Regions from separate parts of the Nonomuraea sp. K271 genome, predicted to be linked through region 1. Evidence: riboswitches for the same ligand, from Rfam matches in the RefSeq annotation. Region 1 holds a riboswitch; the other holds the start of a gene.

Region 1 (14,798 bases):
GATCGCTCGGGCCTCCCCGGCGGATGCAGCGGAAAGGCCAGCGCCACCACCGCCGCCGCGCCGACCGCCTTCGCCGTGCGGCACGCCACCCGTGCCCCGTTGCTCCGCCCACCCTGCACGAGCGGCAGCCCTGGCAGACGCGAGCGCAGCTCCGACAGCACGATCTCCCACGCCTCGTCCTGCCTGTCCGGCGAGCCCGGCGCCCGCGCCCCCGCCACCCTGAACGCCTGCGTCACCCGCGCCACACTGGCGCCCACGCCCATGGCGGCCTCGCGCACGGCCAGCAGGTCGGGAGCGTCCACTCCCCCGGCCGATCCGTGGGTCAGGACCAGCAGCAGCCGCGCGTCGGGCACCTCGTCGATCTCCACGAGCGCGGGCCCGCGAGGGGTCGTCACCTCCATGCCAGCACCGTACCTGGGGAGGAGGGCGCGCTACCTCTCAGGTCGGATGACGACACCGCATCCGGGATGGATGATGACCATATGCCGGACCAGCGCCCCCTCAGGGAAGATTTCCAGGCCACGCTCGACGCCCGTCGCGATCTCGGGCCTGACTATGAGGAGGCGCTCGTCGACTCGTTCGCTGAGCGCCTCGACGCCACCATCGCCGCCCGCGTACGCGCCGAGCTCGACCGCGACGCAGCCCCGCCGCACAAGAAGTCCACGCCGGGGGCGCCGATGATCCCGGTGGCGCTGGGCTCGATGGCCATGGGCATCCCGCTGACGGCCATCGCGTCAGCCAACGCCGGCCTGGTGGGGCTGATCATCACGTGGCTGGCCATCGTCGTCATCAACGTGGCCGCCGCCGCGGCCGTCATGCGCCGCGGCTGACCTCACCACGACGGGACCGACGGAGGGAACGGGAGCACCTCCGCCGTCCCAGGGCGTCCACCCGGACCCGCCGCAGGCCTGCGGGCCGGATCAGGTGTCGCGCTGGTAGCGGAGCCTGACCTCCGCCGCCAGGGTCTCGTCGGCGTGCTCCAGCCCGTACGACCAGACCCGCGCCGCGTCGTCGTCGCGCCCGCGCAACGGCAGGGTGCGCGCGAGCAGCTCGATGGCCAGCGCGCTCGTCTGCGCGTCCGCGCCGCCCTCCACGGTCTCGGCGAACTCCGCGCAGGCCAGCTCCAGATGCGCGATGCCGAGCCGGACCCGCAGCCCCGGTGCCTCGTCCCCGGGCGCGGCCTCCAGGGCGTCCAGGAGCAGCTCAGCCGCGGCCCCGGGCTCCCCGTGCTCCATCAGCAGGTCGGCCAGCTCCTGCGCGGCGTGTGCGGCGATCTCGCCGTCGCCCCCGGCCATCGCGGCCCGCAGCTCCCGCTCCGCCTCCTCCAGGTCGTGCGCCCGCACGGCCAGCCGGGCCAGCGCGAGATGGGCCAGCGGGACGTACCCCGCCGCGCCGACCCCCAGCACGGCCTGCCAGGCGGCCCTGGCCTGCTCGGCCCGCCCCTCCCGCTCGAACCCCTGGGCCAGGTGGCAGGCGGCCTGGGAGGCGTATTCGGGGTGGCCGGTCGCCAGCGCGGTCCTCGCGGCCGCCCTGGCGGCCTCGACGTCGCCGCGCTCCTCCAGCACCACGGCCAGCCCGACGGCGGCCTGCGCCCTGTCGGGCTCGTCGGGGTCGGCGGCGAGCTCGCGCAGAATGGCGGCGGCGCCGTCGAGGTCGCCGCGTTCGGCCAGGCGCCGGGCGGTGTCGAGAGGCGGGGTCTCCAGCTCTGAGGACGTCAAGAGAGCTCCTTCTGGCGACGGTCGCCCCGAGCCTAACGACTTCCGGCGATCATGTCTGCCGGGTTGACGCCGAAGGCCTGGCTCACCCGGTGACTAGTCCTCGTAAGCCTCCAGCGGGGGGCACGCGCACACCAGGTTGCGGTCGCCGTAGGCCTGGTCGATGCGGCGGACCGGCACCCAGTATTTGCCGTCGCGCAGCGACGGCAGCGGGTAGGCGGCCTCGGTCCGCGCGTAGGGGTGGTGCCATTCGTCGGCGCTGACCGACTCCGCGGTGTGCGGCGCGTTACGCAGAGGGTTGTCCGTCTTGTCGTAGTCGCCGGACGCCACCTTCGCGATCTCGCTCCGGATGGCGATCATCGCGTCGGCGAACCGGTCGAGCTCGCCGAGGTCCTCGCTCTCGGTCGGCTCGATCATGAGGGTCCCGGCCACGGGGAACGACATGGTGGGCGCGTGGAAACCGTAGTCGATGAGGCGCTTGGCCACGTCGTCGACGGTGATGCCCGTCTCCTTGGTGATCTGGCGCACATCGATGATGCACTCGTGGGCCACCAGCCCGCCGCGCCCGGTGTAGAGCACCGGGTAGTGGGGGGCCAGCCGCTTGGCGAGGTAGTTGGCCGACAGGATGGCCTGCTCGGTGGCCGCCGTGAGCCCGTCGGAGCCCATCATCCTGACGTACGCCCACGAGATCGGCAGGATCCCCGCCGACCCGTAGGGGGCCGCGGAGACGGGCCCCACCGGCGAACCGTCGCGCAGGGGGTGGCCGGGCAGGTAGGGGGCCAGGTGGCCGCGGACCGCGACCGGGCCGACGCCGGGCCCGCCGCCGCCGTGCGGGATGCAGAACGTCTTGTGCAGGTTGAGGTGGGACACGTCGGCCCCGAACTCGCCGGGCTTGGCCAGCCCGACCAGCGCGTTGAGGTTGGCCCCGTCCACGTAGACCTGGCCGCCAGCCTCGTGCACCTTGGCGCAGATCTCGGTGATGGTCTCCTCGTAGACGCCGTGCGTGGACGGGTAGGTCACCATGATCGCGGCCAGCGCGTCGCGGTGCTTGGCGATCTTGGCGTCGAGGTCGTCCAGGTCGACGTTCCCGCCGGAGTCGCAGGCCACGACCACGACCCTCATGCCGGCCATGACGGCGCTGGCGGCGTTGGTGCCGTGCGCCGAGGAGGGGATGAGGCAGACGTCCCGCCGGCTCTCACCGCCCGCGCGGTGGTAGGCGCGGATGGCCAGCAGCCCGGCGAACTCGCCCTGGGAGCCGGCGTTGGGCTGGATGGAGACGGCGTCGTAGCCGGTCACCTCGGCCAGCCAGCGCTCCAGCGTGCCGATCAGCTCGAGGTAGCCCTCGACCTGGGCGGCGGGCGCGTAGGGGTGCACGGCGGCGAACTCCGGCCAGGTGATCGGCTCCATCTCGGTGGTCGCGTTGAGCTTCATCGTGCAGGAGCCGAGCGGGATCATCGACCGGTCGAGCGCGATGTCCTTGTCCTGCAGCTTGCGCAGGTAGCGCAGCATCGCGGTCTCGGAGCGGTGGCTGTGGAAGACCGGGTGGGTCAGGTAGCCGGACTCGCGCAGCAGCGAGGAGGGCAGCGCGTCGGCGGTGCCCTCGGCGTCGGTGCAGGGGGTGGTGACCCCGAAGGCGGCCTGCACCGTGGCCAACTCGGCGGCCCCGGTCTTCTCGTCGCAGGCGACCGAGACGTGGTCGGCGTCCACCTGCCAGAGGTTGACGCCCCGCTCGGCCGCGGCGGCGACCACGGCGGACGCCCGCCCCGGCACGCGTACGAGCACGGTGTCGAAGAACTCGGCGTGCACGACCTCCAGGCCCTGCCCGCGCAGCCCTTCTGCCAGGGCGACGGCGTGGCGGTGCACCCGGCGGGCGATGCGGCGAAGGCCCTCCGGGCCGTGGTAGACGGCGTACATGCCGGCGATGACGGCCAGGAGGACCTGCGCGGTGCAGATGTTGCTGGTGGCCTTCTCGCGGCGGATGTGCTGCTCACGGGTCTGCAGGGCCAGGCGGTAGGCGGGGTCGCCGTCGGCGTCGACGGACACGCCGACCAGACGGCCGGGCAGCTGCCGCTGCAGGCCCTCGCGTACGGACATGTAGGCGGCGTGCGGCCCGCCGAACCCGAAGGGCACCCCGAACCTCTGCGAGGAGCCCACGGCGATGTCGGCGCCCAGCTCGCCGGGTGCGGCCACGAGCGTCAGCGCCAGCAGGTCGGCGGCGGCCACGACGAGGGCGCCCGCCTCGTGCGCGGCGGCGGCCACGGCGCGGAAGTCGCGCAGCCGCCCCGACGCGCCGGGGTACTGTACGAGCACGCCGAAGCACTCGGGCAGCTCGCCGTGGAGGGAGTGCTCGACGAGCGTGATGCCGAGCGGCTCGGCCCTGGTGGCGAGCACGGCCTTGGTCTGGGGCAGCGCGTCGGCGTCGACCACGAACACGGCGCTCTTCGACTTGCCCGCCCTGCGGGCCAGCGTCATGGCCTCGGCCGCGGCGGTGGCCTCGTCGAGGAGCGAGGCGCCGGAGACGGGCAGGCCGGTGAGGTCGGAGACGACGGTCTGGAAGTTGAGCAGCGCCTCGAGGCGGCCCTGCGAGATCTCCGGCTGGTAGGGGGTGTAGGCGGTGTACCAGCCCGGGTTCTCCAGCAGGTTACGGCGGATGACGGCGGGCGTGACCGTGTCGTGGTAGCCCAGCCCGATCATCGAGGTGACCACCTGGTTGCGATCGGCCAGGGCGCGCAGCTCGGCGATGGCCTCGGCCTCGCCTGCGGGGGCGGGCAGCGTGAGCCGGTCTTTCGCCCTGATGGACTCGGGCACGGCGACCGCGACCAGGTCGGCCACGGACTCGAAGCCCACGGCCTCGAGCATGCGCTGCTGCTCGGACTCCGAGGGGCCGATGTGCCGGGACGAGAACGGCGGAGCGGACAGATCGGTCATGGAGATGCCTCCCGAGGCTGTGGAGACCGGCGCCAGGGCGCGGGCGTGTGCCGGATCTCCCCCTCTGTCAGCGCGGACCCCGGACAAGCGCGGGGTCGCGACCTGAGAGCTTCACCCCCGGTGGGGCTTGCACCGTCGGTGAGGCGCGCCTGGCGGGTGCGCCTGCTTTCCAGAGTTGCCTCGCCCGAGCGGTACGGGATGCCTGAGAGATTCCGGGGAGGGTTGCTCCTTCGGCGCCCCGGAGCCCAGGGGCCCGGGGACTCTCCCGCACGGGGTCGTCGGCCTTTCTGCCCTCAGGTTACTACGCCCGGTTCGTACGGATGTCAGGAGCCGTGCTCACCGGGTGCGGCGGGCACGGCGGCGCCGGGCCAGTTCGTCAGCGGGGTGGTCGGCCGGGACGGTGTCCTCGGCCGCCGCGCGTTCCCCCGGCAGCTCCGCGAGGGAGCCCTCGACCTCGCGCCAGACCCGGCCGAGCGCGATGCCGAACACGCCCTGGCCGCCCTGGAGCAGGTCGATCACCTCGTCGGCCGAGGTGCACTCGTAAACACTGACGCCGTCGCTCATGAGCGTGATCTGTGCGAGGTCGGCCACCCCGCGGTCACGCAGGTGTTGCACGGCCGTGCGGATCTGCTGCAGCGACACCCCGGTGTCGAGGAGCCGCTTGACGACCTTGAGGACCAGGATGTCGCGGAAGCTGTAGAGACGCTGGGAGCCGGAGCCCTGCGCGGCTCTTATCGTGGGCTCGACCAGGCCCGTGCGCGCCCAGTAGTCGAGCTGCCGATAGGTGATGCCGGCCGCCGAGCACGCCGTCGGCCCGCGGTATCCGATGTCACCCGGCAGCGCCGCGGGCTGTTCGTCGAAGAGCAGGCCCTGCTCCCCGGCACGCTGCCGCGCGCTCTCGCGCCGCACCGGATCTTCCTGGCCGGCCGTCTTTCCCTCGCCGCTGCTGACCGCCACGCGGACCTCCGGCTTTCTCTCATCCCGTGGCCTGATCTGGGGGTATGTGAAGCGCAGCCACGGGTTTCACTTGCACCGTAGGACCGCGACCATGCTCAGTCAACGATCCGGCTCGGCGCGTCGTGAAGCGTAAATGCACTGAAATACCTACCCCGCCCGGCCGAAGTCCTCGGGAGTGATCGTGTCAAGAAACTCCCTGAACTTCTCCACCTCGTCTTCCTGGTCGTCCGGGATGATCACCCCGGCTTCCTGGACGACCTCTTCGCTGGCGAAGATGCGCGCCCCCGTGCGCAGGGCGAGCGCGATCGAGTCGGACGGCCGCGCGCTCACCTCCACGCCGTTGGAGAACACCAGGTCGGCGAAGAAGATGCCGTCACGCAAAGCGACGATGTTGACCGCCCGCAGGCCTACGCCCAGAGCACTCAGCACGTCTCGGAAGAGGTCGTGGGTGAGCGGCCGCGGCGGAGGCTCCTCTGCCTGGGCCAGGGCGATGGCCGTGGCTTCCGTCATGCCAATCCATATAGGAAGGAACCGCTCCCCGTGTGCCTCCTTCAGCAAGACGATCGGCTGATTTGTGGGCATTTCAACCCGAACGCCCACAACCTCCATCTGCAACACGGGCTGCTCCGTATTCCTGACCGGTGTCCCGGCACAGCTATTTGGTCGTTGCTTCTGCTGACTGGCTTCTGCAATTCAACGTAACACCCGGCGGGCCTGGAATGTGCCCCCGCCTCCCAGCTCGCTGCGGTCTCAACGCCCCAGGACGGACCGGACGCCCGTGCGCACAAGGGATGCGTGCAGGTCGAGCAGGAGCGAGGAAAGCTCCCTGGCCGCCTCGTCGGCCTCGCCGATGGCGCCGGGGGCGCGGCGCTTGAGTATCGGCGCGACGGTCTGCTCCACCAGGCCGCACTCTCGCTCGGCCGCCGCCTTGACCGCGCGCAGGTGCCGGGCGCGCAGGCCGAAGCGGGCCAGGGCGCCGACGGTGCGCGCCACCGTGAGCGCCTCCTCGTCGTAGCGGCGGGCCACCGGGGCGAGCAGGCCGTAGTCCTCCAGCTCGTCGAGGGTCTCCTCGTCGATGCCCGCGGCCTCGATCAGCTCGGCTCTGCTGAGCCTGATCTCCTGCTGGTCGTTGTCCTGGACGGCTCGCGGGCGGCCGAAGCCCTCCGCCATCTTGTCCTTGATCACCCGCAGCGGCAGGTAGTGGTCACGCTGCTCGGTGAGAATGAAACGCAGCTGCTCCACGTGCAGGTGCGTGAACTTCCGGTAGCCGGACGGGCTGCGTTCGGGCTCGATCAGCCCTTCCCCCTCCAAGAACCGGATCTTGGAGATGGTGACATCGGGAAACTCGCCCTGCAGCAGCGCGAGCACCTCCCCGATGCTCATGTGCGAGCGTGCCGCCTGTGACGTCATGCGCGCTCCTCCCCTTGCCGCATGGCCAGGCACGAGACGGCGTACGCCGGTCGCCCGCTTCGCCCCCTCATGCCCCGGAGTTGCCCCGCATCAGGAAGACAAGGCGGAACTTACCGATCTGCACCTCGTCACCGGAGTGCAGGGGAACCTCCTCTATCCGCTCCCTGTTGACGTAGGTGCCGTTGAGGCTCCCCACGTCGCGCACCGAGAACTGACCGCCGCGGTGGCGGTAGAACTCGACGTGGCGGCGGGAGACCGTGATGTCGTCGAGGAAGATGTCACTCTCCGGATGGCGCCCGGTCGTGGTCAGGTCTTTGTCGAGCCGGAAGCGGCTGCCCTGGTTGGGCCCCCTGGTCACCGTGAGCAGAGCCGCGCCGGGCGGCAGCTGCTCGACCAGCGCCCGCTCGGCCAGGAGCATGTCGCCTGTCTCAGCCTCATACGCCTCGATTCCCGCCACCGAGATCGTCGACGTGGTGTCCCCGGAGACCTCGAGTCTGGTCAGCGGTGACCCACAGCGGGAACAGAAACGGGCATCCTCGGGGTTGGCGTGCCCGCACTGCGTGCAGTAGACGCTCGGCATCGATCGGCTCGGCCTCCTACCGCGAAGACGCGGCGACGGTGCTCTGGAGCGCGCCTCGCTTCGCTTTTTCAAGTTTGCGAATGCCGCAACTTACGCTGATCAGCGGCAAAGGTCAAGACGGCGGCGCTGGACTGTGGTCAGGACGCAGACAAAGTTACCGCCGCCCCCGCCCTGCGGTCCATGCCGCCGCGCCTTTCTACATTACGATCTTGCGGGACCTTCTGCGCACATCGTGCTCCGCCCGTTTTCCCGGCCCCAGCCACGGCGTGCCGGCGGTCATGTGGCGGCCTGTTCCACGATGCGGGCCCAGCGTTCGAGCAGTGCCTGCGCGCCGTCCATGTCGGACGCCTCCGCCCACAGGTCGGTCACGGGCTCGGCGGCGGCCGGCAGCACCAGCACCCAGCTGCCGTCGTCGCGGGCCACCCGCACCCCGTCGGTGGTGTCGATGCGGCGGCCCTCGGGCTCGGCCTCGGCCGCCTCGATGACCGAGCGCATGACGGCGCCCTTGGCCGCCCACGGTGTCGGCACCGTCCGCCTGAGAAGTCTGACCTCGGGAATCCTGGCGTCGATCTGGCTGAGCGACAGGCGGGTGCGGGCGACCAGGCCGAGCAGGCGCAGGAACGCGGCCAGCCCGTCGATCGCGGGGCTGAACTCCGGCACCACGAAGCCGCCGCGCCCGTCCGCCGCGAAGATCATGTCGGGACCGGCGGCGGCCGAGGTGAGGGCGTCGAGCGCGGTCGACGTCCACTGCACCTGCACGCCGTGGAAGCGGCACACCTGTTCGGCCACCCGGGTCGTGGTGACGGGCAGGGCCACCCGGCCGCTCCTGCGTTCGGCGGCGACCAGGTCGAGCACGACGAGCAGGGCGCGTTCCTCGCTGATGAGCTGGCCCATCTCGTCCACCAGGGCGATGCGCTCGCCGACCGGGTCGAACCTGACGCCGAAGGCCGCCCGCGACGAGCCGACCAGCTCGGACAGGCGCTGCAGGTCACGCCGCCGCCCCGCGAGCGTCTCGGTGGGCGAGATGTCGTCGAGGCGGGCGTTGACGGTGAGCACCTCGACGCCGACCCGGCCGAGCAGCGTGGGCAGCACCAGCGAGGACGTGCCGCCCGCGCAGTCGACGACGACCTTCATGTCCTTGACCCCGGTCACGCCCGCGTGGCGCAGCAGCTCGTGGGTGTAGTCCTCGACGGCCCTGGCGGGGTAGGCGAGCTCCGCGATCTCGCCGGGGAAGGCACGGCGGAACTCCTGGCGGGAGAAGACCCGCTCCAGCTTGCGTTGCGCGGCCGGAGGCAGGTCGGCGCCGCGGTCGTCCATGATGACGATGTCCACGCTCTGCGGGTCTCCCGGCGTGGTGCGCAGCGCGATCCCGCCGGCCGCCGAACCCCTGGCGGTGTGGAAGCGGGCCACCGGGAGCGGAGCCGCCTCCAGGTCCAGCACGTTGATCGCGCCCGCGGTGAGCGCGCCGATGACGGCTCGCTTGAGCGCCCTGGCGGCCAGCGAGCAGTCGCGCGAGGTGACGACGTGCTCGCCCTTCTTGAGGGTGGTGGCGTACGCGCTGGCCAGGCGGACGCAGAGCTCGGCGGTGATCTCGACGTTGACCAGGCCGCTGACGCCCCGTGTGCCGAAGAGGTTGCGCTGGCCGCGCGACTCCCAGATCACGCTGGTGTTGACGACCGCTCCGGCCTCGATGGTCTTGAACGGGTAGACCCTGACGCCGCTGGAGACGTACGCCTCCGCCTCGATGACGCATTCGTCGCCGATGACGGAGTTCTCCTCGATGCGGGCGCCGGCCATCACGTCGGTGCTCTTGCCGATGACGCAGCCCCGCAGGTGGGCCCCCGGCCCGAGGTAGACGTTGTCGTGGACGACCGCGCGGTGCAGGAAGGCGCCCTCGCGGACGACCACGTTGTTGCCGAGCACGGTGTACTCGCGCAACTCGGCCCCCGCCTCGACCTTGGCGTAGTCGCCGATGAGCAGCGGGCCCTTGAGCACGGCGTCGGGGTCGACCGCGGCGGAGTCGGCGACCCAGACCCCGGGCGAGAGCTCGAAGCCGCCGATGTCCACCGCGACCTTGCCGGACAGGGCGTCGGCCTGGGCCTTCAGATAGCTCTCGTGGGTGCCGACGTCCTCCCAGTAGCCGTCGGCCACGTAGCCATAGATGGCCGCGCCGCGGGCGAGCAGGGCGGGGAAGACGTCGGAGGACCAGTCGACGGGCTCTCCGGTGGCCACCGCGTCGAGGACCTCGGGCTCCATGACGTAGACGCCGGTGTTCACGGTGTCGGAGAAGACCTGGCCCCAGGTGGGCTTCTCCAGGAACCGCTGCACCCTGCCCTCGTCGTCGACGATGATGATCCCGAACTCGAGCGGATTCGGTACGCGTTTCAGCCCGATCGTCACGAGAGCCGCATTCTCGCGGTGAAACCGGATCATGTCCGTTAAATCGAAATCGGTCAGGGCATCGCCGGAGATGACCAGGAAACGATCGTCGCGGAGGCGGTCGGCGGCGTTCTTGACGCTGCCGGCGGTGCCGAGGGGCAGGTCCTCGGTGGCGTACTGGAGGTTCATGCCGAGTTCGTCGCCGTCGCCGAAATAGGCGCGCACGAGCGCGGCCAGGAACTGGACGGTGACCACGGTGTCGGTGATGCCGTGCCGCCTGAGCAGGCGCAGGACGTGCTCCATGATCGGGCGGTTGGCCACGGGGAGCAGGGGCTTGGGCTGGTTGGCGGTCATCGGACGCAGCCGAGTGCCCTCCCCGCCTGCCATGACGACCGCCTTCACCCGATCACTCCTTCTTGGCCGAGGTTACGAGCCGGCGCACCTGTACCACATACAGCACCCCCGCCCACCAGTACAGGCCCGTTCCCCATAGTGCGAACGCCCACCCGACAATTCGGGCTATATCGGCATACCACCCAGTGTGGGAGGCAAGGAAGAGGAGAGGGAAGGCGTACATGAGATTGAACATGGCGGCCTTGCCCAGAAAATGCACCTGAAGTGCCTTATAGCCGTGTTTGCGCAGTACGGGGAAGGAACACGCAACGAAGAGTTCGCGTCCGACGATGACCGCGACCAGCCACCACGGGATGACGTCGCGCAGCAACAGGGCGAAGATGGTGGCGAAGACATAGAGCTTGTCGGCCGCCGGATCGATGATCCTGCCGAGCCTGCTCGTCTGGTTGAAAGCCCTGGCGATCTTCCCGTCGAGCCAGTCCGTGAACCCGGCGACCGCGAGGATCCCGATCGCCCACCCGTCCGCCTTGGGCCCCAGAACCAGCCAGAGGAACACGGGGACGCCCAGGAGGCGCAGGAAGCTCAGCAGGTTAGGAACCGTCCAGATCCGGTCCTCGGCGGAAGTATCGCTCACGCAGCAGACCCTACTGCGTGGAACTCCAACACAGCGCTCCCGTCCGAACCCCTTCCAGCCCGCCCCTCCAGCGATCCGGAAGCCCGGCCCGCCCTCGCCTGTTCCCGCCGGTCCGACGAGCGGCTGGGCGGCTCGCCGCGCGCGGACACCCCTGCCCTGCGCCCGCCGAGTGCGGCCGTCAGGCGCGGAGGAAGGCGTGCGTGGAGCCGAGGGGTTCGAAGCCGAGCCTGCCGTAGAAGTCCTTCGGCCAGTCGTCCGCGTCGGCCACCAGGAAGATCAGCTCGGCCTCGGCCGCCTCCGCGAGCAGCGCGGCCATCAGGGCCCGCGCATGGCCCTTGCCCCGGTGCGGCATGCTCGTGAAGACGCTCTCGATCTGGGCGATGCCGCCGTCGACGTACAGGTCGGCCCTGGCGGCGATCTCGCCGTCCGGCCCGTCACCGGCTCGGACCGCGCGAAAGCCCACCAGGTCCGCGCCGCGCAGCCGGCGTTCCACGCGCCGGGCGAGCCCGTCGATCACGTCGTCCTGCGCCTGGGGCATCACCTGACGCCAGTCGCGGCGCAGCACGGGCAGCAACTCCGGCAGCTCCAGCCGGTCGGCCGGCGGCGGATCGTGGGGTACCTCACCGCGGTAGGCCATGATCAGGTTGGTCTCGTGCTCGTAGCCGGCGGCGGCGAAGGCGGGCGCGAGAGCGGCGCCGAGCCGGTCGTCGTCCACGCACACCAGCCGGTGCGCCCGCCCGGCGAGCACCTCGTCCGCCGCGCGCAGCAGCTCGCCGGCGCTCGGGCCGCGGGAGCCGACGATCAGCTTGTTGTCGTCGTAGGAGCCGGGGAAGCGGTCGTCCAGCACCGCGAACCCGCCGGGGACCGGCAGCGCGATGGGCGCCCTGCGGCGGGCGAAGGCATGGACGAAGCCGATGGCGCGGGCCAGGTCGGCCGGCGCCGCGCCGGTCAGCACGTCCATCAGTCGCGCACGGCCTTCATGAACGCCCTGATGAGAGCCGGGTCCTTCACCCCCGGCGACGTCTCGACGCCGCTGGAGACGTCGACCCCCCACGGCTCGGCGTCCGCGATCGCGCCGGCGACGTTGGCCGGGTCGAGGCCGCCCGCCAGCAGCCACCGGCCGGAGGGCCGCCCGCGCACGGCCGCCCAGTCCCAGGGCAGGCCCGATCCCGCGTGGGGCGCGTCGACGATGAGCAGATCCTCGTCGAAGGCGCCGCACCGCAGGTCGGCCTCCGCGTCGACGGCCCTGACCAGGCGCACGCCGAGGTCCTTCAGCGCGGTGAAGTCGCCGTGCGGATGCCGGCCGTGCAACTGCACGGCCCGCACCCCGGACGCCAGCGCGGCCGCGCGCACCGTCTCGGGGTCCTCGCCGCGGAACACCCCGACGGTGAGCACTCGGGCGGGGACGAGCGCGGCCAGCGCGGCCGCCTTCTCGACGGTGATCCTGCGAGGGCTGCGGGTCATGACCAGCCCGACGGCGTCGGCCCCCGCCTCGACGGCGGCCGCCACCTGCCCGGGATCGGTCAGCCCGCAGATCTTCACGTACACACCCCCGACTGTAGCGGCGGCGCCCGCCCACCGGCGACCCCGGACAGCGCTCAGCCGCGGCGCGGGCGTACGGGGCGGAAAGAGGCGTCGACCAGGCCGGTGCGGTGGGCGACGACGGCGGCCTGGATGCGGTTGCGCAGGCCCAGTTTGTCCATCGCCGCCGCGATGTGGGTCTTGACCGTGGTGACGCCCACGTGCAGTTCCTCGGCGATCTCCGCGTTGGACAGGCCCGCCCCCACCAGGGCGAGCACCTCGACTTCCCGGTCGGTCAGCCCGGCGGGCGGCGCGGGAGCGACGTGCTCCTCCCCGGCGGCGAGGAAGCGTTCCACGACCCTGCGCAGCACCGACGGCGCCAGCAGTTGCTCGCCGGCGGCCGCGCGGCGCACGGCGTCCACCATGCGCTCGGGGTCGTCGTCCTTGACGAGGAACCCGACGGCGCCCGCGCGCAGGGCGGCGTAGACGTTGGCGTCCTCGGCGAACGTCGTCAGCACCACGATCCTGGCTGCCGGACGGGCCCTGAGCACACGTCTGATCGCCTCCAGGCCGTCGACCTTGGGCATGCGCAGGTCCATGAGGATCACGTCGGGCAGGTGGTGCTCGGCCAGGCGCACCGCCTCGGCGCCGTCGACGGCCTCCCCGGCCACCTCCATGTCGCCCGCGGCCTGCAGCAGCATGCGCACGCCCGCGCGTACGAGTGCCTGGTCGTCGGCGATCAGCACACGGATCACGCGGGGCTCCTCTGGGACAGGCGAGCGGGCAGGCGGGCGGCCAGGAGCCAGCCGCCGTCGCCGTCGGGGCCGGCGGACAGGGTGCCGCCGAGGGCGCGGACACGTTCGCGCATGCCGGCCAGCCCGCGCCCGGAGGAGGGCAGGCGTTCCATGGCGGTGGGCGGCCGGCCGTTGCGGATCTCCACGGAAAGTCCGTCGCCTGACGGGGTGACGCTGACGCGGACCTGCGTGCCTGGTCCGGCGTGTTTGAGCACGTTGGTGAGTCCTTCCTGGACGATACGGGCGGCGGAGGCACGGGCGATCAGCGGAGTGCGGTCGGCGGCCGGGTCGAGATCGAGGTCGACGTCGAGGCCCGCGGCGGCCACGCGGTCGGCGGCCTCGCGGATGACGTCGGCGGGGTTGGCCAGCAGGCCGGGCTGCCTGTCGGGGTCGCGCAGCAGGTCGAGCAGCTCCCGCAGGTCCTGCAGCACCTGGTGGCCCGCGTCGCGGATGTCGGTGAGCGCGTCGGCGACGGGGCCGTCGGGCGCGGCGTAGCGGGCGGCGCCGGCGCGCAGCACCATGGCGCCGACGTGGTGGGCGACGATGTCGTGAACGTCGCGGGCGATGCGCTCGCGTTCGGCGAGCTGGTCGGCGCGCACCTGGGCGACGGCCGCGCGGGCGGACTCCTCGGCGCGCAGCCGTTCGGCGGCCAGGGCGGCCTGTCTCATGCCGAGGTAACGGCCGATGGCGATCGGCGTGGCGACCAGCGTCATCAGGACGCCGACGCGGAACGGGGTGATCTCGGTCTCGTGGCCGACGACGGCGATCGCGGTGAGCAGGCACCCGGTCAGGTAGGCGGCGGCGACCCAGGCCCACGACCCCACCCGCATGGAGAACACGCCGATCGCGGTCAGGGTGAGGATGACGCAGGTGTTGACGGTGTTGTTCAGGTATGTGTCGGCGGAGACGAGCAGCACGCCCTGCAGCAGGAACACCAGCCCCGGCAGCCGCCTGGCGATGCCCAGCGACAGTCCGCCCACGACGGCGAGCAGCCCGACCACCCAGACGGGCTGCTCGCCGAGGTGCCAGGAGCTCCACGTGCTCAGCACGGTGATGGCGACCCCGCCGGCGGCGAGCAGCGCGTCGGGGGTGACGTCGCGCTCCTCCAGCCGTCCCGCCGTGCTGCGCAGGTAGGCACCGAGGACCGCGGGGAAGACCGGCAGGAGGACGGAGTACATCCAGGTGTTGGCGGTGGGCGCGAAGCCGGGGTCGGCGATGTTGCGGGCGGTGGCGACGATCGTGACGGCCACGGCGGCAGTGGTGGCCCGCAGGCCGGAGCGGTGCCCGGCCACGCCGAGCGCGACGCAGATGAGGATCTGCGCGGTGTTGGAGGTGAACGAGCCGATCTGGTCGGTCACCACGAGCAGCACGGCCAGATAGCAGGTGACCGGCACCGGCCGGTGCCGGACGAACCCCATGGGCAGGCCAGCCAGCAGCGCCATGGGCACGTTCATCTCGGCGGGCAGGAACTCGGTGTCGCCCGCGTGCGCCGTCGTGAGCAGGTCGAGGCCCACGCCGGAGACGGC
Region 2 (14,798 bases), on a different contig from region 1:
TGCGCAGGCGCAGGCGTACCCGGGCCTTGTCCACGCCCGCCACCTGCTGGGCCGCGGCGGCGAGCGTACGGCGCAGGCCCGAGCGGGTGATGCCGATGACGATCAGCGGGTCCGACGTCTCCACCGCGACCAGCCTGGACCTGCCCGGCACGACGGCCAGCAGCACCATCAGCACGCCGATGCCCGCCACGACGAGGGCGGCGGTGGACACCTTCAGCCACGCGGTCCTGCCCGCCAGCTCGACCACCTCGTTCACCGGCACCCAGCCGAGCGGCGTGCCGAGCAGCCCCGACACCAGCTCCGCCGCGGTCAGGCCCATCCCGGCGGTCAGCACGGTCGCCACGACGGCCCCCGGGACCGTCCGTGCCGGTCTGAGCGCCTTGTTCGCCCTGCGCAGTCCGGTGAGCCGTGGGGTGGCGGCGGCGCCGGGCAGTATCTGCTGAAGCGTGGTCATCACAGGGACACACGTACAGGGGGGCCGCCTGCTCTGTACCGCACCCTCGCCGCCGATTTGCCCGATCATTACGGGGACCAGGGCTCGCCGGGGGAAGCCCGGTCACCGCTCCCACCGTCCGTGCCGGTGCGGGCCGCTGTGCCTGGTCCGCGCGTCCGGCCCCTGGGTTCGGCGCCGACCAGCCGTTACGCTGCTGGTATGGATGCCCGCCAGCGCTATGATCGCGCCACCGCGGCGATCGAGCCTCCGTTCGCGATCCTCGACCTGGCGGCCATGCGGGCCAACGCGGCCGAGCTCGTACGCCGGGCGGCGGGCAAGCCGATCCGGGTGGCGAGCAAGTCGGTGCGCAGCCGGCCGCTGCTCGAACACATCCTGGCCATGGACGGTTTCCAGGGCGTGATGGCGTTCACGCTGCCCGAGGCGCTGTGGCTGGCGGGGCACGGCTTCGAGGACGTCCTGGTCGCCTATCCGACGGCCGACCGGCACGCGCTGGCCGAGCTGGCCGGAGACGCGGTCGCGGCCGGGCGCGTCACCGTGACCGTCGACTCGCTCGCGCACCTCGACTTCATCGAGGCGGCCGTGGCAGGTGTGCATCCGCGGGCCGAGCTGCGGATCTGCATCGACATCGACGCCGGATATGTCGCTTTCGGCGGGAAATTTCGGGCGGGAGCTCTCCGTTCTCCGATCCGCGAGCCCGAGGACGCCGCCGACCTCGCCGCCGCCGTCGCCAAACGCCCCGGGCTGCGCCTGACCGGGCTGCTGGCGTACGAGGCCCAGATCGCCGGAGTCGGCGACGACCCTCCCGGCAACGCCCTCCTCACCCGCGCCATCAGGCTCATGCAGGCCCGCTCCGCCCGCGAGCTCATCGTGCGGCGCGGCCGCGTCGTGAACGCCGTCCGCCGGGTCGCCGACCTCGAGTTCGTCAACGGCGGCGGCACCGGCTGCGTCGAGCGCACCGTACGCGAGAAGGCCGTCACGGAGGTGGCGGCCGGATCCGGCCTCTTCCACCCGAGGTTGTTCGACTTCTACCGCGGCTTCACCGGCCGTCCGGCCGCGCTCTTCGCCCTGCCGGTCGTACGCCGCCCGGCACCGGACATCGCGACCGTGCTCGGGGGCGGCTATCCTGCCTCGGGCGAGCCCGGCAGCAGCCGCCTGCCGCAGCCGTACCTGCCGGCCGGGCTGCGCTACTCCCCGGACGAGGGCGCGGGCGAGGTGCAGACGCCGCTGCTCGGCCAGGCCGCCGAGGACCTGCGGATCGGCGACCGCGTGTGGTTCAGGCACGCCAAGGCGGGCGAGTTGTGCGAGCGCTTCGACACGCTCCACCTCGTGGACGGCGACACCCTGGCCGGGTCGGCGCCGACGTACAGAGGCGAGGGGAGGACCTTCCTCTGATCAGCGCCGGAGGCCGCGCGGAGGCGTCAGCCGCGCCTGCGGCGGCGCCAGAGCACGATGGCCGCCCCCACGATCAGCAGCGCCCCGGCCCCGATCAGGACGGGACCCAGGTCGGGCCGCTCGTCCTCCCACAACCGCTCGGGATCGTCGTCGTAGGCGACCGGCCGCGGCGCCACCCCGAGCGCGTCGCCCACGGACGCCACGAACTGCCCCGCCCTGCTCTTGACGTCGGTCACCGTGCGCTCGGCGACCCGCTTGGGGCTCACCCGGTCGGCAATGGCGTCGACCGTCTGCGCCAACTCGGCGCGTGTCCGCGCGATCCGCCGCTCCAACTCGTCGGGATCGGTGTCAGCCATGGCGTCTCCTCTCGACCGTACGCGTGGCCGCGCCCGCTTCGTGTGCCGTGCGAGCTCCGTCCGTTGTGGTCGTGATCAGTCTGTCAGGTCGGCAGGCCGTACGGCACGGCGGCCGGGCCGGTAGGTTTGCGGGAAGCACTGAGGAGGGCCCATGACAGAGACCAAGCTGGCGCCAGGCGACGCCGCGCCCGAGTTCACGCTACCCGCCGCCGACGGAACCCCCGTTTCCCTCGGCGACCAGCGCGGCAAGCAGGTGATCCTCTATTTCTACCCCGCCGCGATGACGCCCGGCTGCACCAAGCAGGCCTGCGATTTCCGTGACAACCTCAGCCAGTTGACCGCCGAAGGTTTCGCGGTCCTCGGCGTGTCGAAGGACAAACCGGAAAAGCTGGCCAAGTTTGTCGAGCGTGACGCCCTGACGTTCCCGTTGCTGTCCGACCCCGACCTCGTGGTCCACAAGGCGTACGCCGCCTATGGGCCGAAGAAGTCGTACGGCAGGGAGATCGTGGGAGTCATCCGCTCGACGTTCGTCATCGACGGTGACGGCAAGGTTGAGCAGGCCCTCTACAACGTGAAGGCGACGGGACACGTGGCCTCGCTGAAGAAGAAGCTGGGCCTGGCCTGAGCCGGTTCGCGGGCCCCGGCGAAATGGCCCGTGCCCTTCAATGCCGGGGTCATCAACGGATGCGCCCCGCCCCCGCCCAGAGCGCTAAACTGTCACGAGCCCGCTTAAGGCGGGGACCGCGCGGGCGTGGCGAAATGGCATACGCGGCAGGTTTAGGTCTTGTTGGTGGTGACACCGTGGGGGTTCGAATCCCCCCGCCCGCACAATTGAGCGCCCGGCCTTTGTCATAGGCCGGGCATTTTCGACTGACTCGGCACCACGTCAGCATTCGATCACGTTGACGGCCAGGCCGCCGCGTGAGGTCTCCTTGTACTTGTCGAGCATGTCGCGGCCGGTGTCGCGCATGGTCTTGATCGCCTTGTCCAGGGCCACGAAATGGCGGCCGTCGCCGCGCAGGGCGATCCTGGCCGCGGTGATGGCCTTGTTCGAGGCGACCGCGTTCCGCTCGATGCACGGGATCTGCACGAGCCCGCCGATCGGGTCGCAGGTCAGCCCCAGGTTGTGCTCGATGCCGATCTCGGCGGCGTTCTCGACCTGCTCCGGCGTGCCGCCGAGCGCCTCCGTGAGGCCCGCCGAGGCCATGGAGCAGGCGGAGCCGACCTCGCCCTGACAGCCCACCTCGGCGCCCGAGATCGAGGCGTTCTCCTTGAACAGCACACCGATCGCGCCGGCCGTGAGCAGGAAACGCACCACGCCGTCCTCGTCCGCGTGGGGGACGAAGCGGGTGTAGTACGTCAGGACCGCCGGGATGATGCCGGCGGCGCCGTTGGTGGGGGCGGTGACGATGCGGCCGCCCGCGGCGTTCTCCTCGTTGACCGCCAGCGCGAACAACGTCACCCAGTCCATGGCCTGCAGCGGGTCCTTCTCGGCCGGCTCCGACTGCAGGCGGCGGTGCAGCTGGTTGGCGCGGCGCTTGACCTTGAGCCCGCCGGGCAGGACGCCCTCCTTGGAGATGCCGCGGCGCACGCACTCCGACATGACCTGCCAGAGGCGCAGCAGCTCCGCGCGGACCTCCTCCTCGGTGCGCCCGAACGCCTTCTCGTTCTCCAGCATGATCCCGGACATCGACAGGCCGGTGTTCGTGCAGTGTTTGAGCAGCTCCTCGCCGGTCGTGAAGGGATAGGGCACGACGGTGTCGTCCGGCTTGATGCGGTCGGCGCCGGTGGCCTTCTCGTCCACGACGAAGCCGCCGCCGACCGAGAAGTAGACCTTCTCCCTGAGCCCCTCGCCCGCCGCGTCGTAGGCGGTGAAGCGCATGCCGTTCGGGTGCTCGGGCAGCGTGATCTTGCGTTCGAAGACGAGGTCCTGGCCGACGACGAACGGGATCTCGTGGCTGCCGTACAGCCGGACGGTGCCCGACTCGCGCATCTCGGCCAGACGGTCGTCGATGGTGTCGACGTCGACCAGTTCGGGCTTCTCCCCGGACAGGCCGAGCAGGACCGCCTTGTCGCTGCCGTGGCCCTTGCCGGTCAGGCCGAGCGAGCCGTACAGGATGGCCTCGACGCGGGCCACGCGCGGCAGCAGGCCGTCCTGGTGCAGCCCGCGGGCGAACTTGTGTGCGGCGGCCATCGGGCCTCCCGTGTGGGAGCTCGACGGGCCGATGCCGATCTTGAATAGGTCGAAGACGCTGATCGCCATTGATGATGCGCCCTTCATGAGTGCCGGGGCCCGGCCGCGAGCCCCGGCGTCGGCCGATGAGGCCTGGCAGGGTCAGGACTCGCCCGAGGTGAGCGCGGCGTACTCCTCGGCGGACAGCAGATCCTCGGGGTCGCCCTCCATGCGCACCCGGAACATCCAGCCCTCGCCGTACGGGTCGCTGTTGGCCAGGCTCGGGTCGTCCACGATGGCCTGGTTGACCTCGACGATCTCGCCGCCGACGGGCGTGTAGATCTCGCTGACCGACTTGGTCGACTCGACCTCGCCGACGGAGTCGCCCGGCTCGGCGATCGAACCGACCTCGGGGAGCTGCACGAAGACGACGTCACCAAGGGCGTCGGCGGCGTAGGCCGTGATGCCGACGGTCACGGTGAGGCCGTCCTCGACCCCGGAAACCCACTCGTGTTCCTTGGTGTAGCTCAGGTCGTCAGGGATGTTGCTCACTTGTTCCTCCTGTAAAAGGGCAGCTCGACCAGGTCCATGGGTTCATGGCTGCCCCGGATGTCCACAGCCAGGCCTGAGACGGCGCCGGTGTCCACGTAGGCCAGCGCGATGGGCTTGCCCAGGGTCTGGGAGGGAGCACCGCTGGTGACCTCGCCGACGACGGCGCCGTCCTTGGTGACCGGGTAGCCGTGGCGCGGCACCCGGCGGCCCCGGGCGACCAGACCGACGAGCCGGCGCCGCGGGTCGTCCTTGACCGCCTCCAGCGCCGACCGGCCGACGAAGTCTCCCGGCTTGTCGAATTTCACCACCCTGCCCAGCCCCGCGTCGAACGGGGTCAGCTCGGCACTCAGTTCGTTGCCGTACAGGGGCATGCCGGCTTCGAGCCTGAGGGTGTCGCGGCTGGACAGGCCGGCGGGCTTGAGCCCGTACGGCTCGCCCGCGGCCATGAGCGCGTGCCAGAGCGGCACCGCGTCCTGGTTGGCCACGAACAGCTCGAACCCGTCCTCGCCGGTGTAGCCGGTACGGGCGATGAGCGCCTGCCGCCCGTCGACCTGCCCCGGCAGGCCCGCGTAGTACTTGAGCCCGGCAAGGTCGGCGTCGGTGCGCGTGGCGAGGATCTCCTGGGCGCGGGGCCCCTGGACGGCGATCAGCGCGTACTGCGGCGAACGGTCGTCCACCACGGCGTCGAACGCCTTGCAACGGCTCTCCAGCTCGCCGGCGACCTTCTCGGCGTTCGAGGCGTTCGCGACGACCATGAACTCCTCGTCGGCGAGCCGGTAGACGATGAGGTCGTCCAGCACCCCGCCCCGCTCGTTGACGATCATGGTGTAGCGGGCTCGTCCCGGCGTCACGGCCGACAGGTGACCGACCAGCGCGTAGTCCAGCGCCTGTGCGGCCTGCGGCCCGGTCACGAAGATCTCGCCCATGTGCGAGAGGTCGAACAGTCCGGCGGCCTCACGGACGGCCCTGTGCTCCGCGGACTCGCTTCCGTACCGGAGTGGCATGAGCCACCCTGCGAAGTCGGTCAGCGTCGCGCCGAGGCTTTCGTGCACGTCTCGTAGCGGAGTAGGTCGGGACATTTATCGCACCTCAGGACAGGATTGGATGCCAGCATCCTCCCCCTCTGTCATCGATGCCTGAGAGCTTCGTCCGAGTTTTGCCGGACTTTCACCTTCGGCGAGGCCACGTGGGCCTGCTTTCCAGAGGTCACCTTCCGAGGAGACGTGCTCCCGGTCAGCCGTGCGGTCCTTTGCCTTGAGAGGTTTGCGGGGAGGGCTTGCTCCTTCAGGGACCCTGACCGGCTGTCAGGATGCTCTCCCGCACGGTTTGCTGGTGTGTCCCGCCAGCCTAGTAGTGATTTGGGGGTCTTGTCGCGTTCGCCCCTCAGCAGGCCGCGACCAGGGCTTCGAAGAGGGCGTGGTCCTCGGCCGCCTCCGGATGCCACTGCGCCGCCACGGTGAACGGCCCCGAGTCCAGTTCCACGCCCTCGACGGTGCCGTCGGCGGCCGTCGCGGTCACGGTGAGGCCCGGGGCCAGGCGGTCGACGGCCTGGTGGTGGTAGTGCGGCACCGTCACGGGCGCCGTGCCCAGCGCCTTGGCCAGGCGGGTGCCGGGGACGGCGGTGACGGGCAGGTGGCCGAATCGGCCGGGCGCGGGGGAGTGCTCCGTGTGGCCGACCACGTCGGGCAGGTGCTGGTGGAGGCTGCCGCCTAGGGCGACGTTGAGCACCTGGAGGCCCCGGCAGATGCCGAGGAAGGGCAGCTCGGCGTCGAGGGCCGTGGCCAACAGGGCGAACTCGGCCTGGTCACGAAATTTGCGGATATAGCCGGTACGTTCCTCCGGCGTCTCCCCGTACCTCGCCGGATCGATGTCGCCGCCCCCGGCCAGCACGAGCCCGTCCAGCCGGTCCACCACCCGCGCGGCCTCCCCGGCCGGCGGCAGCACGACCGGCTGCCCGCCGGCGCGGACGACCTGCTCCACGTACATGTACGGCAGCAGCGCGACCGGCATGTCCTGCCAGACCGTGAACGTCGCCGGCTCCACGTAACACGTGACCCCGATGACGGGACGTCGCACGATGAACCCCCCTAGAGCGGCGTGACATAGGCGCCGGAGATGCCGCCGTCCACCAGGAACTCGCTGCCCGTGATGAACGACGCGTCGTCGCTGGCCAGGAACGCCACCGCCGCCGCGATCTCCGACGCCTCCGCGAAGCGCCCGAGCGGGACGTGCACCAGCCGCCGCTGCGCCCGCTCGGGATCCTTCGCGAACAACTCCCGCAGCAGCGGCGTGTTCACGGGGCCGGGACACAGCGCGTTCACCCGGATGCCCTCCCTTGCGAACTGCACGCCCAGCTCGCGCGACATCGCCAGCACCCCGCCCTTGGACGCCGTGTAGGAGATCTGCGAGGTCGCCGAGCCCATGACCGCCACGAACGACGCGGTGTTGACGATCGAGCCCTTGCCCTGGCGCCGCATGTAGGGGATGGCGTGCTTGCAGCACAGGTAGACGCTGGTCAGGTTGACGTCCTGGACGCGGCGCCAGGCGTCGATGCCGGTCTCCAGGATCGAGTCGTCGTCGGGCGGCGAGATGCCGGCGTTGTTGAAGGCGATGTCCACGCTGCCGTAGGTGTCGAACGCCGTACGGAACATCCGGACGACGTCGTCCTCGTCGGCCACGTCGACCCGTACGAACAGGCCTCCTACCTCGTTCGCGGCCTTGACGCCCGCCTCCTCGTCCAGGTCGGCGCAGACCACCTTCGCGCCCTCGTCGGCGAACCTGCGCGCGGTGGCCAGCCCGATGCCGCCGCCCGCGCCCGTGATCATCGCCACCCGGTCCTGCAGCCGCTTCATGTGCACGTCGCTTTCTACCTCACTCCCAGGAGATGAAGACGTTCTTGGTCTCCGTGAACGCCGCCAGGGCGTCCGGCCCGAGCTCCCGGCCCAGCCCTGACTGCTTGAAACCGCCGAACGGGGTCCAGTAGCGGACCGCCGCGTTGGAGTTCACCGACAACGCGCCCGCCTCGACCGCCCTGGACACGCGGAGCGCGCGCCCCACGTCGCGGGTCCAGACGGAGCCGCTCAGCCCGTACGGGGTGTCGTTGGCGATGCGTACGGCGTCCGCCTCTTCCTCGAAGGGCGCCACCGACACGACCGGCCCGAAGATCTCTTCGGTGAACGCGCGGTCGGTGACGTCCGGGGTGAGCACGGTCGGCGGGAACCAGTAGCCCTTGCCGGCCGGACAGGACCCCTGGAGGTAGGGGGCGCCCTGGACGAAGCCGCGTACGCGGTCGAGCTGCTCGGCGCTGATCAGCGGGCCCATCTCGGTGCGTTCGTCGAGGGGGTCGCCGACGACGACGCCGCGTACGGCCTCGGTGAGGCGCTCCATGAAGGCGTCGTACACGCCGGCCTGGACGAGCAGCCGGGACCTGGCGCAGCAGTCCTGTCCGGCGTTGTCGAACACCGCGTAGGGGGCGGCTTGCGCGGCTTTGTCGAGATCGGCATCCGCAAAAATGATATTTGCGGATTTGCCGCCTAGTTCCAGCGTGACCCGCTTGACCTGGGCCGCCGCCTTGGCTGCGATCTCCTTGCCCACCTCGGTCGAGCCGGTGAACACGATCTTGGCCACGCCCGGGTGCTCCACCAGCCGGGCGCCCGCGACCTCCCCCGCTCCGGGCAGCGCCTGGAGCACCCCCTCGGGGAGGCCCGCCGCCAGGGCCAGCTCGGCCAGCCTCAGCGCGGTCAGCGGGGTCCACTCGGCCGGTTTGACGATCACCGTGTTACCGGCCGCCAGCGCGGGGGCCACCCCCCACGACATGATCAACATCGGGAAGTTCCACGGCACGATGACGCCCACCACGCCCAGCGGCTCCTGGAAGGTGACGTCCACGCCGCCGGGCACCGGGATCTGCTTGCCGTGGTCGCGCTCGGGCGCCCCGGCGTAGAAGTGCAGCACGTCGCGTACGGCGCCCGCCTCCCAGCGGGCGTTGCCGATCGGATGCCCGGCGTTGGCGAGCTCCAGCCGCGCCAGCTCCTCTCCGTGCTCGTCCACCAGATCGGCGAACCTGCGCAGCAGCCGCGCCCGGTCGCCCGGCGCGACCTGCCGCCAGGCGGCGTACGCCGTCCTGGCACGCTCCACCGCCCGGTCCACCTCGGCCGCGTCGGCGAGTTCGACGTCGGCGATGACGTCCTCCGTCGCCGGATTGACGATCTTCATCGGTCACCCGTCACATTCGCTCGAAACCACGGAACATCTCCCAGTCCGTCACCGCCGCGTCGAACGCCGCCAGCTCCACGCGCGCGTTGTTCACGTAGTGCTCGACGACGTCCTCGCCGAACGCCTCGCGTGCCAGCTTCGACCCCTCGAACAGGGGCAGCGCGTCACGCAGCGTGTGCGGCACGGTCTCCGCGCCCGAGTCGTAGGCGTTGCCCTCGAACGCGTCCTCCAGCGGCAGCTCGTTGTCGATGCCGTGCAGCCCGGCCGCCACCAGCCCCGCCACCGCGAGGTAGGGGTTGACGTCGCCGCCCGGCACGCGGTTCTCGATCCGCAGCGACAGCCCGTGACCGACGAGCCTGAGCGCGCAGGTGCGATTGTCGACGCCCCACTTGATCGCCGTGGGGGCGAAGCTGCCGGGCATGTAGCGCTTGTAGGAGTTGATGTTGGGGGCGTACAGAAGGGTGAGCTCGCGCAGGCAGGCCTGCTGACCGGCGATGAAGTGGGCGCCGAGCTGCGAGAGCCCGTACGGCCCCGGCCCGGCCATCACGGGGTCCCCGTCAACGCTCCTGAGCGAGATGTGGATGTGGCAGGAGTTGCCCTCACGCTCGTTCGGCTTGGCCATGAAGGTGATCGACTTGCCCTCCTGGGCGGCGATCTCCTTGGCGCCGTTCTTGTAGATGGCGTGGTTGTCACAGGTCCGCAGCGCCTCGGCATAGCGGAAGGCGATCTCGTGCTGGCCCAGGTTGCACTCGCCCTTGGCGGACTCGACGTAGAGCCCCGCGCCCTCCATGTCGCGCCTGATCCGCCGCAGGAGGGGCTCGATGCGGGCGGTGCCCAGCAGCGAGTAGTCGACGTTGTAGAGGTTGGCGGGCGACATGTCGCGGTAGCCGCGCTGCCACGCCTGCTCGTAGGTGTCCTCGTAGACGCAGAACTCCAGCTCGGTGCCGACGTACGCGGTCAGCCCCCGCTCCGAGAGCCGGGCGAGCTGCCTGCGCAGGATCTGGCGAGGGGAGGGAGGCACGTCGCCGCCGTTCTCCCAGGCCAGGTCGGCCATCAGCAGGGCCGTGCCCTCCTGCCACGGCACCCGGCGCAACGTCGTCAGGTCGGGTTTCATCACGAAATCGCCGTAGCCGCGCTCCCACGACGACATCGCGTAGCCGGCCACGGTGTTCATGTCCACGTCGACCGCGAGCAGGTAGTTGCACCCCTCGGAGCCGTGGTGCAGCACCTCGTCGAGAAAATAGCGCGCGGACAGTCTCTTGCCCTGCAGTCTGCCCTGCATGTCGGCGATCGCGAGGAGCACGGTGTCGATCCGCCCGGACGCCACCTCGTCGCGTAGCTCGCTGACGGAAAGGTATCCGGTGTTCGCTCCATCGCTCACGCTGCGCCGCTCCGATCTGCGCTGACACGCTTCCCCATTGATTGGGCTAGTCTTAGACCATTGATGTGTATGGCGGGATCGCTTGTCAAGACCTGAGGACACCTTGGACGAGTCGGCGCGTTTGATGACGGTGCTGCGCCCGGTCAGAGCCGGCAACGCCTTCGAGGAGACCGTGGAACGCCTGCTCCAGGCGATCAAGCTCGGCCTGGTGGCGCAGGGCGAGAAGCTTCCTCCCGAGCGCGAGCTGGCCGTCAGGCTCCGCATCAGCAGGGTGACGCTGCGCGAGGCCATCCGCGCGTTGTCCGACGCGGGCTACCTCGACGTGCGCAGGGGCCGTTACGGCGGCGCTTTCGTCACGTACGCGCCGCCCGAGCCGGACGCCGGCCACCTGCGCGAGGCAGTCAACGAGATGGGCATGGCCGACCTGTCCGACGCCCTCACGTTCCGCCTGGCGGTGGAGTGCGGCGCCGCCCAGGTGCTGGCGATGTCCCGGCCCGGGCAGGAGCAGCGGGCGGTGCTCGTCCGCAGGCTCGCCGACGTGAACGAGGCCGGCCTGGAGGACTACCGCCGGCTCGACACCGCCTTCCACCTGTCGATCGCCGAGCTGACGGGCTCGCCGCTGCTCGCCACGACCTGCGCGGACGCGCGCTCGCGGGTCAGCGACCTGCTCAACGCCATCCCCATGCTCCAGGTCAACCTCGACCACGCCGCCGTGCAGCACCAGGCCATCGTGGACGCCATCCTGGCCGGCGACCCCGACGCGGCCCGCGGGGCGGTGGCCGAGCACCTGGAGGGCACGGCGGCCCTCCTGCGCGCGTTCCTGGCCTGAGAGTCACCCGGTTGCGCGCATAAAGGGCTCATCGGCTCGTAGCATCAGTTCCAGCATCATGGGGAACTGGTTCCAGCACACCATCATCGCCACAGGACGGCTGCCGCTGTTCTGCTACTTCGTCGCGCTCATCGTCGCCTTCATCGCCACGCGCATCAACGTACGCCTGATCAGGGCGAAGATCGGCTGGTTCCGCAACGTCAGCGTGGGGGAGATGCACATCCACCACGTCGTGTTCGGCGTCGTGCTGATGATGGTCGGCGGGGTCGCCGGCCTCATCGTCTCTCCCGGCTCGCAGGTGGGCACGGCGGCCGCCGCGTGCGTGTTCGGCATCGGGTCGGCGCTCGTGCTGGACGAGTTCGCGCTGATCCTGCACCTGCACGACGTCTACTGGGAGGAGGAGGGGCGCACCTCGGTCGACGCCGTCTTCATCGCGGTCGCCGTCACCGGTCTGCTCCTCATGGGGCTGCGCCCGCTCACCTGGGACTACGGCACCCCCGTCAACCCCGCCGTGCTCATCATCGCCAACCTGGCGCTGGCCGTCGTCACCCTGCTCAAGGGCAAGATCTGGACGGGGATGGCGGGGCTGTTCGTCCCGCCCATGCTGCTGGTGGGCGCGATCCGCCTGGCGCGGCCCGGCTCGCCCTGGGCCCATTGGTTCTTCACCAAGCAGTCGCCGCGCAAGATGGCCAAGGCGATCCACCGCGAGGAACGGTGGCGGCGGCCGGTGATCCGGGTCAAGATCGCCTTCCAGGAGTTCCTCTCAGGGCGGCACGACCTGCCGTCCACGCGCCGCCAGCGCCGGCACACGTGAGGTCGCCGGCGGTGCGTCTCACCCCCTTGTGCCAACGGCTGCTGCACGCGGTGCCGCCCGTCTTCGACCGGTACGGCCTCGTCCTCGGGGGCGGCCATGCGAGGAAGGCCCATGGGTTCACCGATCGGCCGAGCGGCGACCTCGACCCCGCCACGGCCGCCGAGTTTCCCCCCGGCCGGTGCCGAGTGTGGAGGACACGATCCGGCTCACGATGCGGGCCCTGCACGACAGGGGCCACGCGCGCGAGATCTTCGACGTCGCCTCGGTGGGGCACCTCTACGCCTTGCGTGAGCAGAAAGGCCGGGGGGCGCACAACGAGGGGTTTCCGGACATCGACTGATTCTCGGGATTGACGGGGCGGCCACCGGCCGGAGACGGGTCGGGGGCGGCCGGCGTGTCGGCCGTCCCCGGGACGGACGGGTCGGGCGGCGGAAGAGGTGGCCGGCCGGTCGTGACGGGGGGCACGGCCGGCCGGCGTGGCGGCAGGCGGTGGAGACGGCCGGCCTGCCGCCGGACGGACCGGACGGCTCCGGGTGTGAGCCGCCGGTCATGAGGGTCGGTGCTCGCGACGTGCCGATGGTCCGGCCGGGTTCCTCCACGCCCTATTCGTACGGGGGCCGTTCCTGGATGTCCTCTCCTCCTCAAGAAGGACAAGTCAACCAAAGTTGACATACTAAGGTCGTCAATTTAGGTTGACCCTGGCGGATCGGTGCCGAACGGGGGCTTCCGTTCGTTGGAGCAAAGTCGAGAAATGTCGTGAAAGGGGTTGCGGTGATCAAGGAGTTGCTCGCCTACGTACGCCCGCACAGGAAGATCCTGATCGTGGGCGGCCTGCTGGGGCTGATCGGCTCGGCCGCGGGCCTGGCGATGCCGTTGCTGGCCAAGTACGTCGTCGACGCCTTCGGCGAGAACACGTCGATGGCCGGACCGCTGTTAGGGCTCACCGTCGCGGTGCTGGTGGGCGCGGTGGTGTCGGCCGGAGGCACTTACCTGATGGAACGCACGGGCGAGGGCATCGTGCTCGGCGCCAGGCGCGGCCTCGTGGACCGGATGTTGCGGCTCAAGGTCGCCGACGTCGACCGGCTCAAGCCCGGCGACCTGATGTCACGGGTGACCAGCGACACGACGCTGCTGCGCGCCGTGCTGACCAACGGCATCGTCGAGTCGGTGAGCGCGGCTTTCATGCTGGTCGGGGCCATCGTCATGATGGCGGCCATGGACGGCGTGCTGCTGCTGATCACGCTGCTCGTGGTGGTCGTGATCGGCGCGCTGGTCGCGTTGATCATGCCGAAGATCCGGCGGGCCCAGACGCACGCCCAGGAGGCCGTGGGCGAAATGGGGGCCGTGCTGGACCGGGCGTTGCAGGCGTACCGGACGGTGAAGGCCAGCGGCGCAGAGGAGCGCGAGATCGCCGAGGTCGGCGAGGCGGCGGTGCGCGCCCGCGACAGGGGGCTGCAGGTCGCCGGGTGGACCTCGCTCGCGGGAGTCGCGACGTGGATGGCGGTGCAGATCGCGTTCCTGTGCGTGCTGGGCGTCGGCGGCTCGCGGGTGGCCTCCGGTGCGCTGGAGGTGTCGTCGCTGATCGCGTTCCTGCTGTACCTGTTCTACCTCGTGCCGCCGATCGGGCAGCTCGTCCAGGGCGGGGTGCAGCTCCAGCAGGGGCTCGCCGCGCTCAAGCGGATCAAGGAGATCGAGGGGCTGCCGGCGGAGCCGACCGAGCCGGTCCGCGTCGCCCGGGGCAGCGTGGAGCCGGTCGGGGTGACGTTCGAGGACGTGGTCTTCCGCTACGGCGACGACCGGCCGATCGTGCACGACGGCGTCACCTTCGAGGTGCCGCCCGGCGGCCTGACCGCGCTGGTGGGGCCGTCGGGAGCGGGGAAGTCGACGGTGTTCGCCCTGCTCGAACGCTTCTACGACCACCAGGGCGGGACCATCAGGATCGGCGGGCGCGACATCCGCGACTGGCCGCTCGGCGAGCTGCGCGCCGTGCTCGGCTACGTCGAGCAGGACGCCCCCGTACTGGCCGGCACGCTGCGGGAGAACCTGCTGTTCGCCGCCGTGGACGCCACCGACGAGGAACTGCGCCGCGCGCTCGCCCGCACCCGGCTCGACGACCTGGTGGCCAGGCTGCCCGAAGGGCTGGAGACGGCGGTCGGGCACCGCGGCGTGCTGCTGTCGGGCGGCGAGCGGCAGCGCGTCGCCATCGCCAGGGCGCTGCTGCGCAAGCCCAGGCTGCTGCTGCTCGACGAGGCCACCTCCCAACTCGACGCGGTCAACGAGCTGCGGCTGCGCGAGGTCATCGCCGAGGTGGCCGCGGAGACCACGGTGCTGGTCATCGCGCACCGCCTGTCCACGGTGACCAACGCCGACCGGATCGTGGTCATGGAGAGCGGGGGCGTGCGCGCGGTCGGCACGCACGACGAGCTGGTCGGCCTGGACGACCTCTATCGCGAGCTGGCCGCCACCCAGTTCCTGGTGAGTTGAGCGATGTAGTCTGCGGGTGACATAGATGAATGCTCTCATTCAGGAGGGTCACCATGAGCCGCAGCGTGCGCGCGCCGCGAGGCACGACGATCACCGCCAAGGGGTGGCCGCAGGAGGCGGCGCTCCGCATGCTCCAGAACAACCTGGA

The links. A riboswitch is a leader RNA that binds a small molecule or an ion and turns the genes downstream of it on or off. The one in region 1 is predicted to bind glycine.
Region 2: another riboswitch for glycine. It lies ahead of gcvT (glycine cleavage system aminomethyltransferase GcvT); the one in region 1 lies ahead of gcvP (aminomethyl-transferring glycine dehydrogenase).

What each region holds. Positions count from the first base shown of each region.
Region 1 covers NZ_JAAAHR010000066.1:13,667-28,464, reverse strand. Annotated here, with positions in the region: gene GUY59_RS22975 (alpha/beta hydrolase family protein) at 1-401, opposite strand, end outside; gene GUY59_RS22970 (hypothetical protein) at 483-830, shown strand; gene GUY59_RS22965 (tetratricopeptide repeat protein) at 921-1,718, opposite strand; gene gcvP (aminomethyl-transferring glycine dehydrogenase) at 1,812-4,643, opposite strand; glycine riboswitch at 4,823-4,921, opposite strand; gene GUY59_RS22955 (MerR family transcriptional regulator) at 4,980-5,600, opposite strand; gene GUY59_RS22950 (bifunctional nuclease family protein) at 5,748-6,218, opposite strand; gene ftsR (transcriptional regulator FtsR) at 6,351-7,010, opposite strand; gene GUY59_RS22940 (FHA domain-containing protein) at 7,078-7,590, opposite strand; gene GUY59_RS22935 (mannose-1-phosphate guanyltransferase) at 7,867-10,371, opposite strand; gene GUY59_RS22930 (CDP-alcohol phosphatidyltransferase family protein) at 10,376-10,957, opposite strand; gene GUY59_RS22925 (GNAT family N-acetyltransferase) at 11,136-11,918, opposite strand; gene GUY59_RS22920 (phosphoribosylanthranilate isomerase) at 11,918-12,505, opposite strand; gene GUY59_RS22915 (response regulator) at 12,556-13,233, opposite strand; gene GUY59_RS22910 (sensor histidine kinase) at 13,230-14,798, opposite strand, start outside.
Region 2 covers NZ_JAAAHR010000008.1:61,047-75,844, reverse strand. Annotated here, with positions in the region: gene GUY59_RS04520 (DUF6286 domain-containing protein) at 1-454, opposite strand, end outside; gene GUY59_RS04515 (amino acid deaminase/aldolase) at 653-1,846, shown strand; gene GUY59_RS04510 (DUF3618 domain-containing protein) at 1,873-2,202, opposite strand; gene bcp (thioredoxin-dependent thiol peroxidase) at 2,354-2,827, shown strand; tRNA gene GUY59_RS04500 (tRNA-Leu) at 2,948-3,030, shown strand; gene GUY59_RS04495 (L-serine ammonia-lyase) at 3,089-4,465, opposite strand; gene gcvH (glycine cleavage system protein GcvH) at 4,538-4,927, opposite strand; gene gcvT (glycine cleavage system aminomethyltransferase GcvT) at 4,924-6,006, opposite strand; glycine riboswitch at 6,041-6,140, opposite strand; glycine riboswitch at 6,160-6,257, opposite strand; gene GUY59_RS04480 (gamma-glutamyl-gamma-aminobutyrate hydrolase family protein) at 6,311-7,003, opposite strand; gene GUY59_RS04475 (3-oxoacyl-ACP reductase) at 7,015-7,779, opposite strand; gene GUY59_RS04470 (aldehyde dehydrogenase family protein) at 7,799-9,142, opposite strand; gene GUY59_RS04465 (glutamine synthetase family protein) at 9,153-10,523, opposite strand; gene GUY59_RS04460 (FadR/GntR family transcriptional regulator) at 10,648-11,352, shown strand; gene GUY59_RS04455 (hypothetical protein) at 11,411-12,166, shown strand; gene GUY59_RS04450 (hypothetical protein) at 12,354-12,506, shown strand; gene GUY59_RS04445 (ABC transporter ATP-binding protein) at 12,938-14,650, shown strand; gene hutU (urocanate hydratase) at 14,704-14,798, shown strand, end outside.